Regions from separate parts of the Alkalihalophilus lindianensis genome, predicted to be linked through region 2. Evidence: a T-box and tRNA genes for the amino acid it is inferred to sense, from the RefSeq annotation. Region 2 holds a T-box; the other holds one or more tRNA genes.
What was found. A T-box is a leader RNA that pairs with one kind of tRNA and senses whether it is charged. The one in region 2 lies ahead of serS (serine--tRNA ligase), so its partner is inferred to be a tRNA-Ser.
Positions count from the first base shown of each region.

Region 1: it has a tRNA-Ser gene. The T-box ahead of serS (serine--tRNA ligase) is inferred to sense a tRNA for this amino acid. The anticodon was not compared.

Region 1 is NZ_JAWJBA010000001.1:370,683-379,551, forward strand. It holds gene ispG (flavodoxin-dependent (E)-4-hydroxy-3-methylbut-2-enyl-diphosphate synthase) at 1-81, opposite strand, end outside; gene yqfZ (protein YqfZ) at 190-567, opposite strand; gene RYX56_RS02090 (MFS transporter) at 690-1,907, shown strand; gene RYX56_RS02095 (DUF1002 domain-containing protein) at 2,040-2,933, shown strand; gene RYX56_RS02100 (NfeD family protein) at 3,207-3,854, shown strand; gene RYX56_RS02105 (DUF1189 domain-containing protein) at 3,860-4,639, opposite strand; gene RYX56_RS02110 (Na/Pi cotransporter family protein) at 4,876-6,501, shown strand; tRNA gene RYX56_RS02115 (tRNA-Asn) at 6,669-6,743, shown strand; tRNA gene RYX56_RS02120 (tRNA-Met) at 6,749-6,822, shown strand; tRNA gene RYX56_RS02125 (tRNA-His) at 6,860-6,935, shown strand; tRNA gene RYX56_RS02130 (tRNA-Ile) at 6,941-7,017, shown strand; tRNA gene RYX56_RS02135 (tRNA-Ser) at 7,032-7,124, shown strand; gene uppP (undecaprenyl-diphosphatase UppP) at 7,184-7,996, opposite strand; gene RYX56_RS02145 (superoxide dismutase) at 8,266-8,869, shown strand, end outside.
Region 2 is NZ_JAWJBA010000015.1:5,662-12,876, reverse strand. It holds partial or broken gene RYX56_RS20895 (hypothetical protein) at 1-62, shown strand, start outside; gene pdxT (pyridoxal 5'-phosphate synthase glutaminase subunit PdxT) at 102-698, shown strand; T-box leader at 701-915, shown strand; gene serS (serine--tRNA ligase) at 987-2,261, shown strand; gene RYX56_RS20880 (ABC transporter ATP-binding protein) at 2,303-3,316, opposite strand; gene RYX56_RS20875 (ABC transporter ATP-binding protein) at 3,297-4,271, opposite strand; gene nikB (nickel ABC transporter permease) at 4,358-5,278, opposite strand; gene nikC (nickel transporter permease) at 5,296-6,192, opposite strand; gene RYX56_RS20860 (glutathione ABC transporter substrate-binding protein) at 6,514-7,215, shown strand, end outside.

The DNA.
Region 1 (8,869 bases), on a different contig from region 2:
AACTACTTCATCATTTCCACCAATCGTCAAATTACCGACCTTAACGGGACGAGTTTTTGTACGATGTGTTAATTCGGTCATTGACCAATCGCTCCTTTTATAACAAAAATGGTGATCCACTTTTGTCTAGTCTCTCATGAGATACGTATTCATTCTATCAATCATGGTTTCAATTTGGCAAGAAGAAAGTCATTGATTGGCGTAATAAGGAAATTTATACGTTTCTCCGATCTGAATCATTTCCGGTTCTATCCCTTGATTAAGCTCCTTAAAATCAAAGATTACTTCTTGAATCGAAGCAGGAAAGGGGACAATTCCTTCGTGCAGATGTTCTACAATTGATAAAACGGTATAACCAGGCTCTACCATCACTTCTACATAGGGCTCGATGATCTCTGGTGTGGTTACTTCTATATCACTTGTCATAACAGTATCAGTATTTGTTACTTCCTCTACAGGCTGAGTGGAGGTCGATTCTAGGCCGTTGGGTAAAGTACCTATCGTAAGATCATAATAAACACTATAAAGGATAATAAGTACAAGTAAACCAAGTCCGATCCGTTTCATGCTTGTCCCTCCTAATTAGAGTGCTTACACTCCTTCTTACAGTAAGTGTATGTTTCTTTTGGGAAAGTATGACAAGCATGTGAACAATTTTTCATTACATAAAACAAAGGAAAGTGAATAAAATGAATCAAATCTCTGCTCGTCCATCCATTTTGTTACTTGTTATAGGATTATTACCAATCGTTATGGTGCTTGGTAATTCAATGTTTATTCCTATCCTTCCATTTATGCAAGTGGAAATGGGGATTACGACTGCACAAGCAGGTCTAATATTAACGATCTTCTCAATCCCGTCTGCTCTTTTTATTCCGATAAGTGGGGTTTTAAGTGATGCCTATGGCAGAAGGAAGGTCGTAATGGCCTCTTTAATCGTGGTGATGATCGGTTGTATACTCTCGGCCTTTGGAGCAGTGTATCAGTTGTTTGGATGGGTGCTTGTCGGTCGATTTATTCAGGGGATTGGTGCTGGTGGAGTAACACCGATTGCTATGGTTTTAGCTGCAGATGTGTTTTCGTCTGAAAAAAGAAATCAAGCACTGGCTTCCATTGAGAGCTTCAATGGCATTGGAAAAGTAGTCAGCCCTATTATTGGTGGGTTGGTATTAATGGGTGTATGGTATTACAGTTTTGTTGTTTATTTCGCGGTAGTATTATTTGCTTATATCGGTTTTTATTTATTCATCCCAAAAACGAAACGAGCGAATGTAAGGAGAGCGCGCGCCCCATTTAAAGAGAGTGTAGCTCTGTTGAAAATGGAACGAGAAACGTTGCTTCCGATCTTTACAGCAAGTGGGGTTGGCATGTTTTTGTTGTTTGGATTTTTATTTTTATTATCCTATGAATGGGAACAGGGAGTGGATAGTAATGGCTTGGTAAAAGGATTCATTTTAGCGATGCCTTTACTCGTTTTAACAGTAACTTCTTTATTGGTGGGTAAGTACGGGTTGAAAAATAGCGATCAAACGAAAAGAAGTATTATATGGGGGTTACTATTCGTAACCGGAAGTGTGGCAGGCTTTATATTTTCAAGTCTATTTATCGCCGATTTATTATTAATTAGTATGCTCGCTTTAGGGTTAGGGTTTTTACTGCCAGGCTGCAGTGCGTGTGTAGCCCTGGTCGTCACGCCACAAGTTAAAGGAATGGTGTTCTCTATTTATTCAATGATTCGTTTTCTAGGAGTAGCATTTGGTCCTTACTTTTTTGGCCTTTGGATGGTAGATCGAGAGCAATTAGTGTTTAACGTACTACTTTTAGCCGGTTTGACATGCGTGGTTTTACTATGGAATTGGACCTGTTTACCAATTGGGAAACGATGTGAAACCCATCAAACTTCATGAGATTGATAAGGAAATAAGTCTAAAGTCCCTTTTCTTTTTACTGTAAAAATTGTTTCCTAATGAGTAGAGCATTCGTTATATAGGGGAATGCCATTGACTGTTTTTACGGTCAAAACAAAGGAGTCGATTAGATTGAAACACACTTGGAAGAAGTTATTGTCGCTTGTACTTGTGGTCTCGCTAGTAGTACCAACCGTCCTTCCATCACTTGCTCTTGCTGATGCAGCACCAGGAGATGTGATCGTGACATTAGGAGAAAATTTATCTCCAGCAGAGCGTGAGAAGATCCTAGCTGAGATGAACGAAACGGAAAATACAGAAATCATTACAGTTAGTAACCAAGAAGAAAGAGAATACTTGGGTGATTATATTAGTTCCTCTCAAATTGGAACACGTGCACTTTCCTCAACAAAAATTACATTAGCCGAAGAAGGATCAGGAATTAATGTAGAAACTAACAATATCACGTGGGTATCTGAGGGGATGTATGCCAACGCACTTGTTACAGCAGGGGTTGAAGATGCAGATATTTATGTGACAGCACCATTTCCGGTTTCAGGTACAGCGGCACTTACAGGGTTAATTAAAGCTTACGAAATTGCAGCAGAAATTGAAATTCCAGAAGAGCAAAAGCAAGTAGCCAATGAAGAAATGGTTCGTACAGCAGAACTTGCGGAGTCTATCGGAGTTGAGGAAGCTACAGAGCTTATGAATCGCATTAAGGAAGAGATTGCGAATAACCCAGTGGAGTCAGAAGAGGACTTACGAGAATTAATCCGTCGCGTTGCAGCTGAATTAGGAATTGAACTAACCGAACAAGAATTAGATGGTCTCGTATCTTTATTTATGCGTATGAAAAACTTAAATATTGATTGGAACCAAGTGCAAGATCAAATTTCAAAAGTACGAGATAATTTAGGTGACTTTTTAGCACGTGAGGATACACAATCATTTATTAGCAAAATATTAGAGGTTATAAATCAGTTAATTGAAGCCATTAAAGGTTTCTTTACTTCTGAAGCGTAAGAGAGGGATGTTCCCTCTCTTTTTTCTTTGGAATTCTTTTACACAGGTCGACAAGTTGTAGTACGATGTATGTAGGCAGGGAGTACGTTTGGGGGTTCTGTTTCTTTTCTAACAGTTTTTTTTTCTTGTACTTTTGTTTTCGGCTTTCTCAATATCATCACCCCCTCGTACCATTAGGGTGAGCTTGAAACTGTTCTTTTTATTCATTTTTAAAAAATCTGCAACAATTTCTTCATTCATTCGTATATACATAAAAAGAGGAGGGACGAACATATGGAGTGGCTTGATTCAGCAACAATAGGATTTTTTGTTGTGTTTTTAGGGACGCTTTTCTTATTCGGGGAGCTACTGGTTCGAATGAGAGGGTTATTTGCGGTCTTAGGTGTCGCTATTATGGCTATGTATTTCTCGTACCATTTAGCAGGAGATGTTGGATTTTGGGTAGTAATTCTTTATGTGTTAGGGTTAGTCCTTATTATCGTTGATGGCAAAGTAATCACAGATGGAACCGTGGCTTTGTTAGGGGTATTATTAATGATTACAGGCCTTGCTCTTCCGGCTCCAGACCTAATTTATGGCATTCTAGTTTCAATGGGATTTTTAGTTGGTGGTTTTAGTTCTGGATTATTCTTAAAAGTATTTCCATCTAGAGATTTATGGGCGCGTTTGACGTTAAAAGACCGACTAACTGGAGATATGGGGTACAATTCCCTAAGAGAAGACTATCGCGAATTAGTCGGAAAAGAAGGGATGACACTAAGTGCATTCCGTCCAACTGGAACGGTAGAGATTGAAGATAAACATTATAGTGCAACGAGTGGTGGCCAATGGCTTGAGGCGAATATGCAAGTTAAAGTCATTGATGTCGATGGCACCCGCATAGTCGTGAAGCGTATGAATGATCAAAAAACAAGCGAGTAAGCCTATTACGGCTTCTCGCTTGTTTTTCTTTTCGGGATAGGGATCGAAAAAAGCGCGTACAGCACCATCGTAAGAGTGGCAATAAGTAAGACATAGGCTGGAATGCCACCTATTAGTACATCGACCCAAGCAAAAGCGATGACCGGCATTGTCATGGCGTAGGCCGTGATAAGCCACATATGTCGATATTGAATGTTTTTTCGTTTCCCTCTAAATAATAAGCCGACATAGCCAAAGATTGTTACCCCTAAAAAAGCCACTCCCAACAAGCCGCTATAGATGAGTAAGGAAACAATCAGCAATAATAAAGGGAGGAACCCTTTCACATCCCCAATACGCTCGGTTAGCTCTTCATCTGTTACTTCTTGTAAGCCAATTAGGACATATGATACCGAGTGAGTGGCTCCGTAACGAAACAATAGCGCCTCTTCATGACGAAAAACAACGCCTTCCCCAAGCTCCGCTAATTCAGTACTCGATAATTCATTATGAGGATCTAACACAAATACTCCTTCATTTAATGAGTAATTAAGATAAGGCTCATTAAGATCCGCTTGCAATTTCCCATCTTCTAATGAAAATGAAGGGAGGTCCTTTTCTAAGCTTTCTTCTAATTGACTAATACTAGATGTATAAGTCATCCATAGTGACAAAATAAACGGGATACAAGCAATAAAAATAACTGCTAATACATGAAAGATGGCTTTAGTAATCGGTTGGAATCTGCTATAAGCTAATACTTTCTTGTCATAAAAACTCTTATAAAAAAATTGAAGGCCGTTCATAAATAATCTCCTCTCACACCACTCCATATTTTAACGAAAACTGCTACATTCAACAAGTTTCAAATCAGTGAACAGCTATAATTTTCGTTAGATGGGGAAGTTCAGAAAAAAAATCAAAATTCATATTTACAAAACGTTCATAAATGCTTAATAATAGACAGGGTGTCATTGTTGAGGTTTGTCGAAAGTCGAAAAATTAAATAAGACTGACTTTCTAAATGAGGGGATGAGATTAAGTGGATTTACAGACACTTTTGTTCATGTTTTTTGGAGGCCTTGGAATTTTCCTTTTCGGTATTAAATTCATGGGGGACGGTCTTCAAAAAGTAGCAGGGGAGAGACTGCGCGACTTATTGGACAAGTTTACTACGAACCCTGTTATGGGTGTTTTTGCTGGTTTGTTTGTAACCGTGTTACTACAAACGAGTACCGGAACGACTGTTTTAACGATTGGCCTTGTAAATGCTGGATTTATGACATTAAAACAAGCAATCGGCGTCATTATGGGTGCCAATATTGGAACGACGGTAACAGCGTTCATTATTGGAATTAAAATCTCAGCCTATGCTCTACCAATTATCGCAGTTGGGGCAGCTTTAATTTTCTTTATTAAGCAAAAGAAAGTAAACAATTACGGCCAAGTTATATTTGGATTTGGTGCCTTGTTTTACGGGCTTGACTTAATGGGAGAAGGATTAAAGCCGTTACGTGATCTTCAAGCTTTTGCAGATTTAACGGTGCAAATGGCAGATAACCCATTGCTTGGGGTGTTAATTGGTACAATCTTTACTGTATCCGTTCAAAGCTCAAGTGCATCAATTGGGTTGTTACAACAACTGTACGATCAAGGTGCAATGACATTAGATGCAGCTCTGCCTGTATTATTTGGTGATAACATTGGGACAACGATAACAGCCATTCTAGCTGCTATTGGGGCGTCTGTTGCAGCAAAACGCGCGGCGTTAACGCATGTAATTTTTAACTTGATTGGTACGATTATCGTTTTGATTGTTTTACCTTTCTTCTTAAGCCTGGTGAGCTTCTTGGCACTAGAATTAGGATTGAACCGACCAATGACGATTGCATTTGCTCATGGTATTTTTAACGTTTCCAATACGTTGATTCAGTTACCATTTGTTGCATTACTTGCAGTGATCGTTACAAAGCTTGTACCTGGTGATGAATACAACATCGAATACAAAGCAAAGCATTTAGATCCACGCTTTATCGGAAGATCACCTGCTATTGCACTTGGACAAGCGAAACAAGAAGTGCTACGCATGGCCGATTTTTCTGAGAAAGGGTTAATTGAAGTCAGTCAGTATTTAGAAAATGGACAAAAGCGTCACGCTGAAATGGCTACTCAATTTGAGAGTGCGATTAACAATCTAGATAGAAAAATTACAGAATACTTAATTCAAATCTCCTCCCGTTCGCTATCTGATCAGGATTCAAAAATGCATTCTATGCTGATGGATACCGTTCGTGACATTGAACGTATTGGTGACCATATAGAAAATATTGTGGAATTGAAAGATTATCAAAAAACACAAAAAGTCGTGATGTCTGATACGGCATTAAGTGATTTAAATGAAATGTTTGAATTGACCATTTCGACGTTACAAGAAGCGATTTCGTCACTAGACCTAGGTGATACGGATAAGGCTCGTTCTGTTCTTGAAAAGGAAGACCTGATTGACAAGATGGAGCGTAAACTACGTAAGCAGCATATCCAACGTGTAAACGAAGGAAGATGTTCTGGTGGAGCTGGTATTGTCTTTGTTGATATTGTTAGTAACTTAGAGCGTATCGGTGATCACTCTGTAAATATTGCAGAAGCAGTGATTGGAGAAATACGCTAATAATGGGAAAGAGCAGTGAGTATTTTCACTGCTCTTTTTTTTAGTTCGTGCTATAATAGACAAGCAAGTAGGACAAAAAGAAAAAATTCTAAGAAACAAATAAAAATTTAAGAAAATCTATTGACTTAATCGCAGTAGATTGGTAATATAATTCTTGTCTTTAATATTCCACAGTAGCTCAGTGGTAGAGCAATCGGCTGTTAACCGATCGGTCGTAGGTTCGAGTCCTACCTGTGGAGCCATATTTGGCGGTGTAGCTCAGCTGGCTAGAGCGTACGGTTCATACCCGTGAGGTCGTGGGTTCGACTCCCTCCGCCGCTATTTTTTTAAGAATTACATCTTTACATCTTTACATATGGCGATTGTGGCGAAGTGGTTAACGCACCGGATTGTGATTCCGGCATTCGTGGGTTCAATTCCCATCAGTCGCCCCATATGAGGACCCTTAGCTCAGTTGGTTAGAGCACTCGGCTCATAACCGATCGGTCGTAGGTTCGAGTCCTACAGGGTCCACCATACTTTTTCTTTGCGGAGGAATACCCAAGTCCGGCTGAAGGGATCGGTCTTGAAAACCGACAGGCGGGTTAAACCGCGCGGGGGTTCGAATCCCTCTTCCTCCGCCATATTGAACTTAATGATTGAGTACATAAAAAAAGGCAGCTGATATTCAGCTGCCTTTTTGTTACGTTAAAAAGATCCAAGTGACTAATCCGAGGGAAACACAGTAAACGGCAAAATAGCTTAGCTTAGCTTGTTGGACCATTGAAATAAGCCATTTGATTCCAATAAGAGCAAAGAGAAAAGAAGAGATAAAGGCAATCCATAATTCATTATTTATACCATGTGAAAATTGTCCGATAAGCTCAGGCAGTTTTAAGAGCGTAATTCCAGTGATGATTGGGATTGAAAGTAAAAAGGAATAACGTAATGCTGTTTCTTTACTTAAGCCGCACCATAATGCTGCAACGAGGGTACTACCAGCACGAGAGATACCTGGAATAACCGCGAGAGCTTGCCCTAGTCCAATAAAGATCGCATGTTTCCACGTCATTTCACTTGGTCCACGCATCCCTTGTGAGACCCCGTGCTCAATTAAAATTAAAAAGATACCTGTAATGATTAGAGCCGCACCAATCGTCGCTGTATTGGTAATTGACTCAGCAAGCCACTCTTCAAGTAATTTTCCAACGACCATGGTAATAACAGTTGAAACAAGCATTAAGCTTACAAAACGAAAATGACCCGCCTGGTTTACGTCTTTTTTAATAATGTATGAAAGGGAACCCTTAACGAGGTTCAATAAATCCTCTTTAAAATATAAAAGCACAGCTAGAAGAGATGCTAAATGTAAAAAAACTTCAAAAGTTAAATCGACATCGCCTGTATTTATGTGTAGTAACTTCTCAAAAATAACAAGATGAGCACTACTTGAGATCGGTAAAAACTCCGAAATCCCTTGTATAAAGCCAATGAATAACGCTTCTAACCAAGACATAATAGCCTCCTTTTAAACGAGTTAATTCATCATATGGGACAAGTGGAACTTTTATGAATCTCTCGTTTATTATTAGGCATGTAGGGTATCGTATAAATGTCACGGTATTTGTGATTCGACAAGTCTTTTTTATTGCAAGAAAGTGAAGATTTTGGTAATGTAGGAGACGGACAGACTTAGGAAACATTCATGTTGATTAAGTCGTTGGCCTTTTGGGAAAAGAACGTCCCAAGTTACAATTGTATTCATTATAAGGAGGAGATTTTGAAATGGCTTACGAATTACCACAATTACCTTACGCAGCAAATGCTCTAGAACCTCATATTGATGAGCAAACAATGAATATCCACCACGGGAAGCATCACAACACTTACGTAACAAAGCTTAACGCAGCTCTTGAAGGACATGATGACCTTCAAGGTAAAAGCATTGAAGAGCTTGTAAGTAACCTTGATGCAGTACCTGAAGACATTCGTGGTGCAGTACGTAACAACGGTGGCGGACATGCTAACCACACATTCTTCTGGCAAATCCTTTGCCCGAATGGTGGAGGCACACCAACTGGCGAATTAGCTAATGCAATCAACGAAGAATTCGGTAGCTTTGAAGCATTCAAAGAAAAGTTTGCAGATGCAGGTGCTAGCCGTTTTGGATCTGGTTGGGCATGGTTAATCGTTGATGGCGGAAAACTTGCTATCACAAGTACTCCAAACCAAGATACTCCACTAATGGAAGGTAAAACACCAATCCTAGGACTTGACGTTTGGGAGCATGCTTACTACCTTAACTATCAAAACCGTCGCCCTGACTACATTAACGCATTCTGGAATGTAGTTAAATGGGACGAAGTTGCAAAGCGTTACGAAGAAGCTA
Region 2 (7,215 bases):
TGAAAGGGATTGAAATTTCAACTCTCCAACCATCTGAGCGTATGCAAGAGCGTGGTTGGTAAGAGAGCACTAAGTTTTTGATATAGAAAGGAAACAACGTGATGGTTAAAGTAGGAGTATTGGCCTTACAAGGCGCTGTACGTGAACATGTTACTTGTCTACAAGCACCGGATGTAGAAGTGATCGTCGTTAAGAAGATTGAACAACTAAGTGAGTTAGACGGTCTTGTTTTACCTGGTGGTGAAAGCACAACAATGAGACGACTTATTGATAAATACGAATTCCTTGAGCCGCTTAAAGCCTTTGCAGCATCAGGAAAGCCCGTCTTCGGTACATGTGCAGGTCTTATTTTAATGGCAAAAGACATTGTTGGCCAAAATGAAGGTCACCTTTCTCTAATGAATATGACGGTAGAGCGTAATGCTTTTGGACGTCAACGTGAGAGCTTTGAAGCTGATCTGATGGTGACTGATGTTGGGGATGATGTGAGAGCTGTCTTCATTCGTGCTCCGCTTATTAAAGAAGTTGGCGAGAATGTAGAGATCATTTCAAAGTTCAATGATGAGATTGTTGCAGCAAGAGAAGGTCGCTTTCTAGCATGTTCTTTCCATCCGGAATTAACTGATGACCATCGTTTTCATCAGTATTTTGTGAAGATGGTTGCACAAGCTAAGCTAGAAGGTGTAAAATCTGTATAACAGACAATGCGTTGATAGGGAATAGTATATAAGATGGTCACTTTAGAGAGCTGACGGTAGGTGCGAGTCAGTGTAGCCTTTTATAGAATCCACCCTTGAGTGAATGGTGAGGCGTGAGCTTAAATCGTTCCGGTTAGATACCCGTTATGTATCTAGAGTGGTCTATATGTTTCATATAGGCAACAAGGGTGGTATCGCGGGTGCTCTCGTCCCTTCTTCTTGAGTGGAGAATGGATGAGGGTGCTTTTTTGTTTGGATTAATTAAGGACATATGAAGGAGGAATATACATGTTAGACGTAAAACGACTTAGAAATGATTTTGCTGAAATTAAGGAAAAGTTAGCGACACGCGGCGAGGATATCTCGGGTCTTGATCGTTTTGGTGATTTAGATGAGAAGCGTCGTGCGATTATTGTAGAGGTGGAAGAATTAAAAAGCAGACGTAACCAAGTTTCACAAGAGGTAGCTCAGCTTAAACGCGAGAAAAAGGATGCAGATCACCTTATTAAAGAAACGAGAGAAGTATCTGAGCGAGTGAAGCAACTAGATGAAGAGCTACGTACAATTGAAACGGAGCTTGATGACTTACTTCTTACGATTCCAAATGTGCCACATGAGTCAACGCCAATCGGTGAAACAGAAGATGATAATCTAAAAATTCGTAATTGGGGAGAGGTACGCTCATTTGACTTTGAACCAAAACCACATTGGGATCTAGCAACAGATCTAGGAATTCTTGATTTTGAACGTGCTTCAAAGGTCACAGGTAGTCGTTTTGTCTTTTATAAAGGTCTAGGAGCTCGTCTTGAGCGTGCATTAATGAACTTTATGATGGACCTCCATCAAGATGAGCATGGCTATGAAGAAGTGCTACCACCTTATATGGTGAACCGTACAAGCATGACAGGGACAGGGCAACTTCCGAAGTTTGAAGAAGATGCATTTAAGATTCGTGAGGAAGATTATTTCTTAATTCCAACCGCAGAGGTACCTGTTACAAACATGCATCGTGATGAGATTTTACAAGGAGAACAACTACCGATTGCTTATACAGCTTTTAGCGCTTGTTTCCGCTCAGAAGCAGGTTCAGCAGGACGTGATACGCGTGGATTGATTCGTCAACACCAATTCAATAAAGTAGAACTTGTGCGCTTTGTAAAGCCAGAAGACTCTTACGCTGAGCTTGAGAATTTAACGGGACATGCAGAGAAAGTACTTCAATTACTTGAACTGCCTTATCGTGTAATGAGTATGTGTACAGCAGACTTAGGGTTCACTGCAGCGAAAAAATACGATATAGAAGTATGGATTCCAAGCTATGATTCTTATCGTGAAATTTCTTCTTGCAGTAATTTTGAAGATTTCCAAGCACGTCGTGCGAATATCAAGTTCCGTCGTGACACAAAATCCAAGGCAGAATTTGTTCATACTTTAAACGGATCAGGCCTTGCAGTCGGCCGTACAGTGGCAGCAATCCTAGAGAATTACCAACAAGCTGACGGATCAATTGAGATTCCTAAAGTGCTTCGTCCTTATATGGGTAACATTGAGAAAATTGGTTAATAGACAAAACCCCTTATAGCGGTTGCTATAAGGGGTTGTTTTTATACGTAATTTGGTTTGCGTTCTCCTGAAGCAATCTCTTCCATGTAGTGACATGCTGCCTGATGACCTTCTTTCATATAGTCAGCAGAACGTAACTCAGGAGTGTCTGTTTTACACTTTTCCGATGCAAACGGGCAACGAGTGTGGAAACGACATCCAGTAGGAGGGTCAATTGGAGAGGGGACGTCACCTTTTAAGATAATACGTTCCTTCTTACGCTCAGGATCTGGTACAGGAATCGCTGATAATAATGCTTTTGTATATGGATGCTGAGGATTATCAAATAATGATTTTTTATCACCGATTTCAACAATACGTCCAAGGTACATAACGATTACACGATCAGAGATATGACGAACAACCCCAAGATCGTGGGAGATGAACAAGTATGTTAACTGGAATTCGCGCTGTAGTCGTTTTAATAAGTTAATTACCTGTGCTTGAATCGATACATCAAGGGCCGATACGGCTTCATCACAAATAATAAGCTTAGGGTCTACAGATAGTGCACGTGCAATTCCGATACGTTGACGTTGTCCACCACTGAATTCATGGGGAAAGCGATCTGCTTGGTGAGCACCGAGACCAACTGTTTCCATTAATTCTTTTATACGATCTGCACGTTTATTACGTGGGATCACATTTTGAATTTCCATTGCTTCTTCTAAAACTTGACGAACGGTTTGACGTGGGTTGATTGAAGCGTAAGGATCTTGGAAAATGATCTGTAAATCTTTACGCTTTTTACGCATCTGTGCCTTATTAAGACCAAGGAGGTCCTCGCCGTCAAATTCCACTGTACCATCAGTAGGCTCATCAAGACGAAGAATAGCACGACCTGTTGTCGACTTACCACAGCCTGATTCCCCTACAATACTTACTGTTTCACCTTCATAAATAGTAAATGATACACCATCTACAGCTTTAACGTGATTAACAGTACGACCAAGCAACCCACCTTTAATAGGGAAGTATTGCTTTAAGTCATTAACTTTAAGAAGTTCTTTCTTCATACACGTTCACCTCCGGGTCCCCATCCCACTCATCTGAATAGATCCAGCAACGGATTTGGTTTCCATTTTCATCTTCCTCAAGATCAGGTAAACGCTCGCGGCAGATGTCACTAGCAAATGGACAACGCGGAGCGAATCTACAGCCTTTTGGCATATCTGCAGGACTTGGTACAGATCCTTTAATAACAGACAACTCTTCTCCATCCACATCGATATCATGACGGGGTAGAGATTTAAGAAGACCAACTGTATATGGGTGACGTGGATTTTTGAATAGATCGTTGATGCTTGCATATTCAACCACTTTACCGCAATACATAACGGCTACATAATCACATGTCTCAGCAACAACACCAAGGTCATGTGTAATCATAATGATGGACATACCTAAACGATCTTGAAGATCTTTCATCAATTCAAGAATTTGTGCTTGAATCGTTACATCAAGAGCAGTAGTAGGCTCATCGGCAATAAGAAGTTCAGGATTACAAGCAAGAGCCATAGCAATCATGACCCGCTGACGCATTCCACCAGATAGTTCATATGGATATTGGTGTACGCGTTTTTCTGGTGAAGGAATACCAACTAGCTTAAGCATCTCAATCGAACGCTCAATTGCTTTTCTCTTTCCAAGACCCTCATGGATTTGGAATGATTCACCGATTTGCTGCCCTACTGTATAAACAGGGTTTAAAGAAGTCATTGGTTCTTGGAAAATCATTGAGATTTCATTTCCGCGAATTTTACGCATTTGCGCTTCTGTTTTAGAAAGAAGATCTTCTCCCTTAAACAGGATTTCTCCACCGACCACTTTACCTGGTTTTTGGATTAAACGAAGAATCGAAAGCGAGGTAATACTTTTACCTGAACCTGATTCCCCAACAATGCCAAGCGTTTTTCCTTTTGGTACATCAAATGTAACACCATCAACAGCCTTCACTTCAGAATGCTCCATGAAAAATGATGTACGCAAGTCACGCACTTGAATAATGGATTCATTAGTAGTCAATTTTTTTCACACCCCTCATTAATAAGTGAGTCTTAATCAAGGTCAATACGCTTGTTTAAGAAGCGATAAGAAATATCTACGAGTAAGTTAACAAGAACGAACAATAATGAAATAACAAGAACAGTACCTTGAACGATAGGGAAGTCACGAGCACGAATGGCATCAATGATTAAGCGTCCCATTCCGTTAATAGCAAATACAGTCTCAGTTAGAACAGTACCACCTAGTAATACACCAAATTGTAAACCAACAACAGTTACAACTGGAATTAGTGCATTTTTAAGAGCATGTCGGTAAATAACAACGCGCTCTTTTACCCCTTTAGCACGTGCAGTACGGATATAATCTTGTCCAATTACTTCTAACATACTTGAACGAGTCATACGTGCTACGATTGCAGCACCTGCTGTACCAAGGGTTATAACTGGTAACACAGCTTGCTGCCAGGTTCCCCAACCCGAAGGTAAGAATATTCGCCATTCAATTGCGAAATACTGAATTAACATTAAACCAAGCCAGAAGTTAGGCATTGAAAGTCCAAATAGAGCAACAATCATAATCATTGTATCTAAGAATGTGTAATGTCTTGTTGCAGAAATAATTCCTGCAATTAAACCAATAAATACACTTAAAATCGTACTATAAATGGCAAGCTCAATCGTTACCCAAAACCTACCGCTAATTTCTTGAGTTACTTCACGACCACTGCGAATCGAGTTTCCTAAGTCACCTTGAATCGCATTTCCAATATAATTAAAATACTGTTTTGGAAGTGGGTCATTTAAACCTAATCGCTCACGCATTTGATCTACTTGAGCTTCAGATGCACTTTCCCCGGCAATAATCTGTGCTGGGTCACCAGGAATGAGGTGCATCATGGAGAAAACGAGAATTGTAACACCAAAAAGAACAGGGATCGTTTGAATTAATCGTCTAACTATATAAGTAAACAATCATCTACACCTCTTTTCTAGTTTTTCATCTTCGGATCAAGTGCATCACGTAATCCGTCACCAAAAATATTAAATGCTAGTACAACAATAACAATTGCCAAACCTGGGAATAACGCAACATGAGGTGCGTCATACATATAGTTTCGTCCTGCACTCAACATAGCTCCCCATTCAGGTGTTGGAGGTTGTGCTCCCATACCTAAGAAAGAGAGACCACTTGCTGTTAAGATCGCTGTTGCCATGCGCAGTGTAGCTTGGACAATAATAGGTGATAAAATATTCGGTAAAATGTGTTTAAAAATAATACGACCATCACTCGCTCCTAGAGCACGAACAGCATCGATGTATTCAAGCTTTCTTACAGATAGTACAGAACCACGTACAATCCGTGCAAAGACTGGAATCGAGAATATTCCGACAGCTATGATTACGTTTGTTAAGCTTCCGCCTAGTACACTTACGATTGCTAATGCAAGTAAGATACCTGGGAATGCAAGTAATACATCCATACAACGCATGATAAATGCATCAACGCGTTTTCCATAATATCCTGAAATTAATCCAAGAAATACACCGAAAACGGTTCCGATAATAACGGAGAATAGGCCAATGTATAAAGTGATTGACATACCGTGAATAATTCGACTGAAAATATCACGACCATGATGGTCTGTGCCGAACCAATGTTCAGATGATGGTGTTGCTAGTTTGTTCACATGATTTTGTACCGATGGTTCATACGGTGCAAAAAATGGTCCGATAATCGCTACAATAACAAAAAATAAAATTAAGACTCCACCGACCATAGCAGCTTTGTTTTTACGAAGCTTTCTATAGAAGTTTTTCATACTCTGAACTCGAGGGTTCGGGGGAGGACTTTTTGTCATAGCATCATTTATCGTCTGTTCGCTCATAATAGACACCCTTTCTCAAAATGCTTTAAATTTTGACAAAATTATTACTATACTACACCGCATTATTATATCACGTACATAATTTTTTACAATGTTAAAAATATTTTTGTGAGATAATGTCTATTTTTTTCATATTCTAAAAATTAAAATAATTTATACGGAAATGAAAACGCTTAACAAAATACTTTCCTACAATAAAATGGTGAACTAAGTGGAGAATTATTAATTTTATAAAAATTATTGTTTTATTGTGAAATTTAAGTTATAGTGATATTGAATTTTAAAAGTTCAAACAAAAAGGGAAATAAGGGGGTTTTAAAAGTGAAGATGTCTAAAAATTCACTTTTCGCTTTCTTGCTTGCAATGGTACTTGTTCTTGTACTAGCAGCATGTGCGAGTGAGCCGGACAATTCAGGCGAGCCAGCTGGAGATACAGATGGTGAAGATACTGAAGCGGTTGAGGGTGCTGAAGGCGGCGATTTAGTAATTGCAACATTATCAGATGCGTCATCGTTAGATCCGGCAAGTGCAAATGACGTGCCGTCCACTAATGTGACTGCAAACATTTTTGAAACAATTGTTAAACAGAACGGAGATCTTGAGCTTGAACCTGGTTTGGCTGAAGATTGGGAAATGATTGATGATAATACGTGGGAATTTTACATTCGTGAAGGCGTAACATTCCATGATGGATCTGAATTAAATGCTGAGGTAGTGAAAGCAAACCTTGATCGTATTCAAGATCCTGAACTTGCCTCACCTCGTTCTTTCTTAATTAATATGGTAACAAGCATTGAAGCGACTGATGAGTATACTCTAGAGCTTACTACTGAGTATCCTTTCTCTCCACTTCCTGCTCATTTAGCTCATAACGGACTTGCTATTAGTTCACTTCCTTCTATTGAAGCGGACCAAGAAGCTGTAGCTAATGGTGAAACTCCTGGTGCTTCTATTAGTGAGAATCCTGTTGGGACAGGTTTCTTCAAATACGAAGAGTGGAATCCAGGAACATCGGTTAAATTA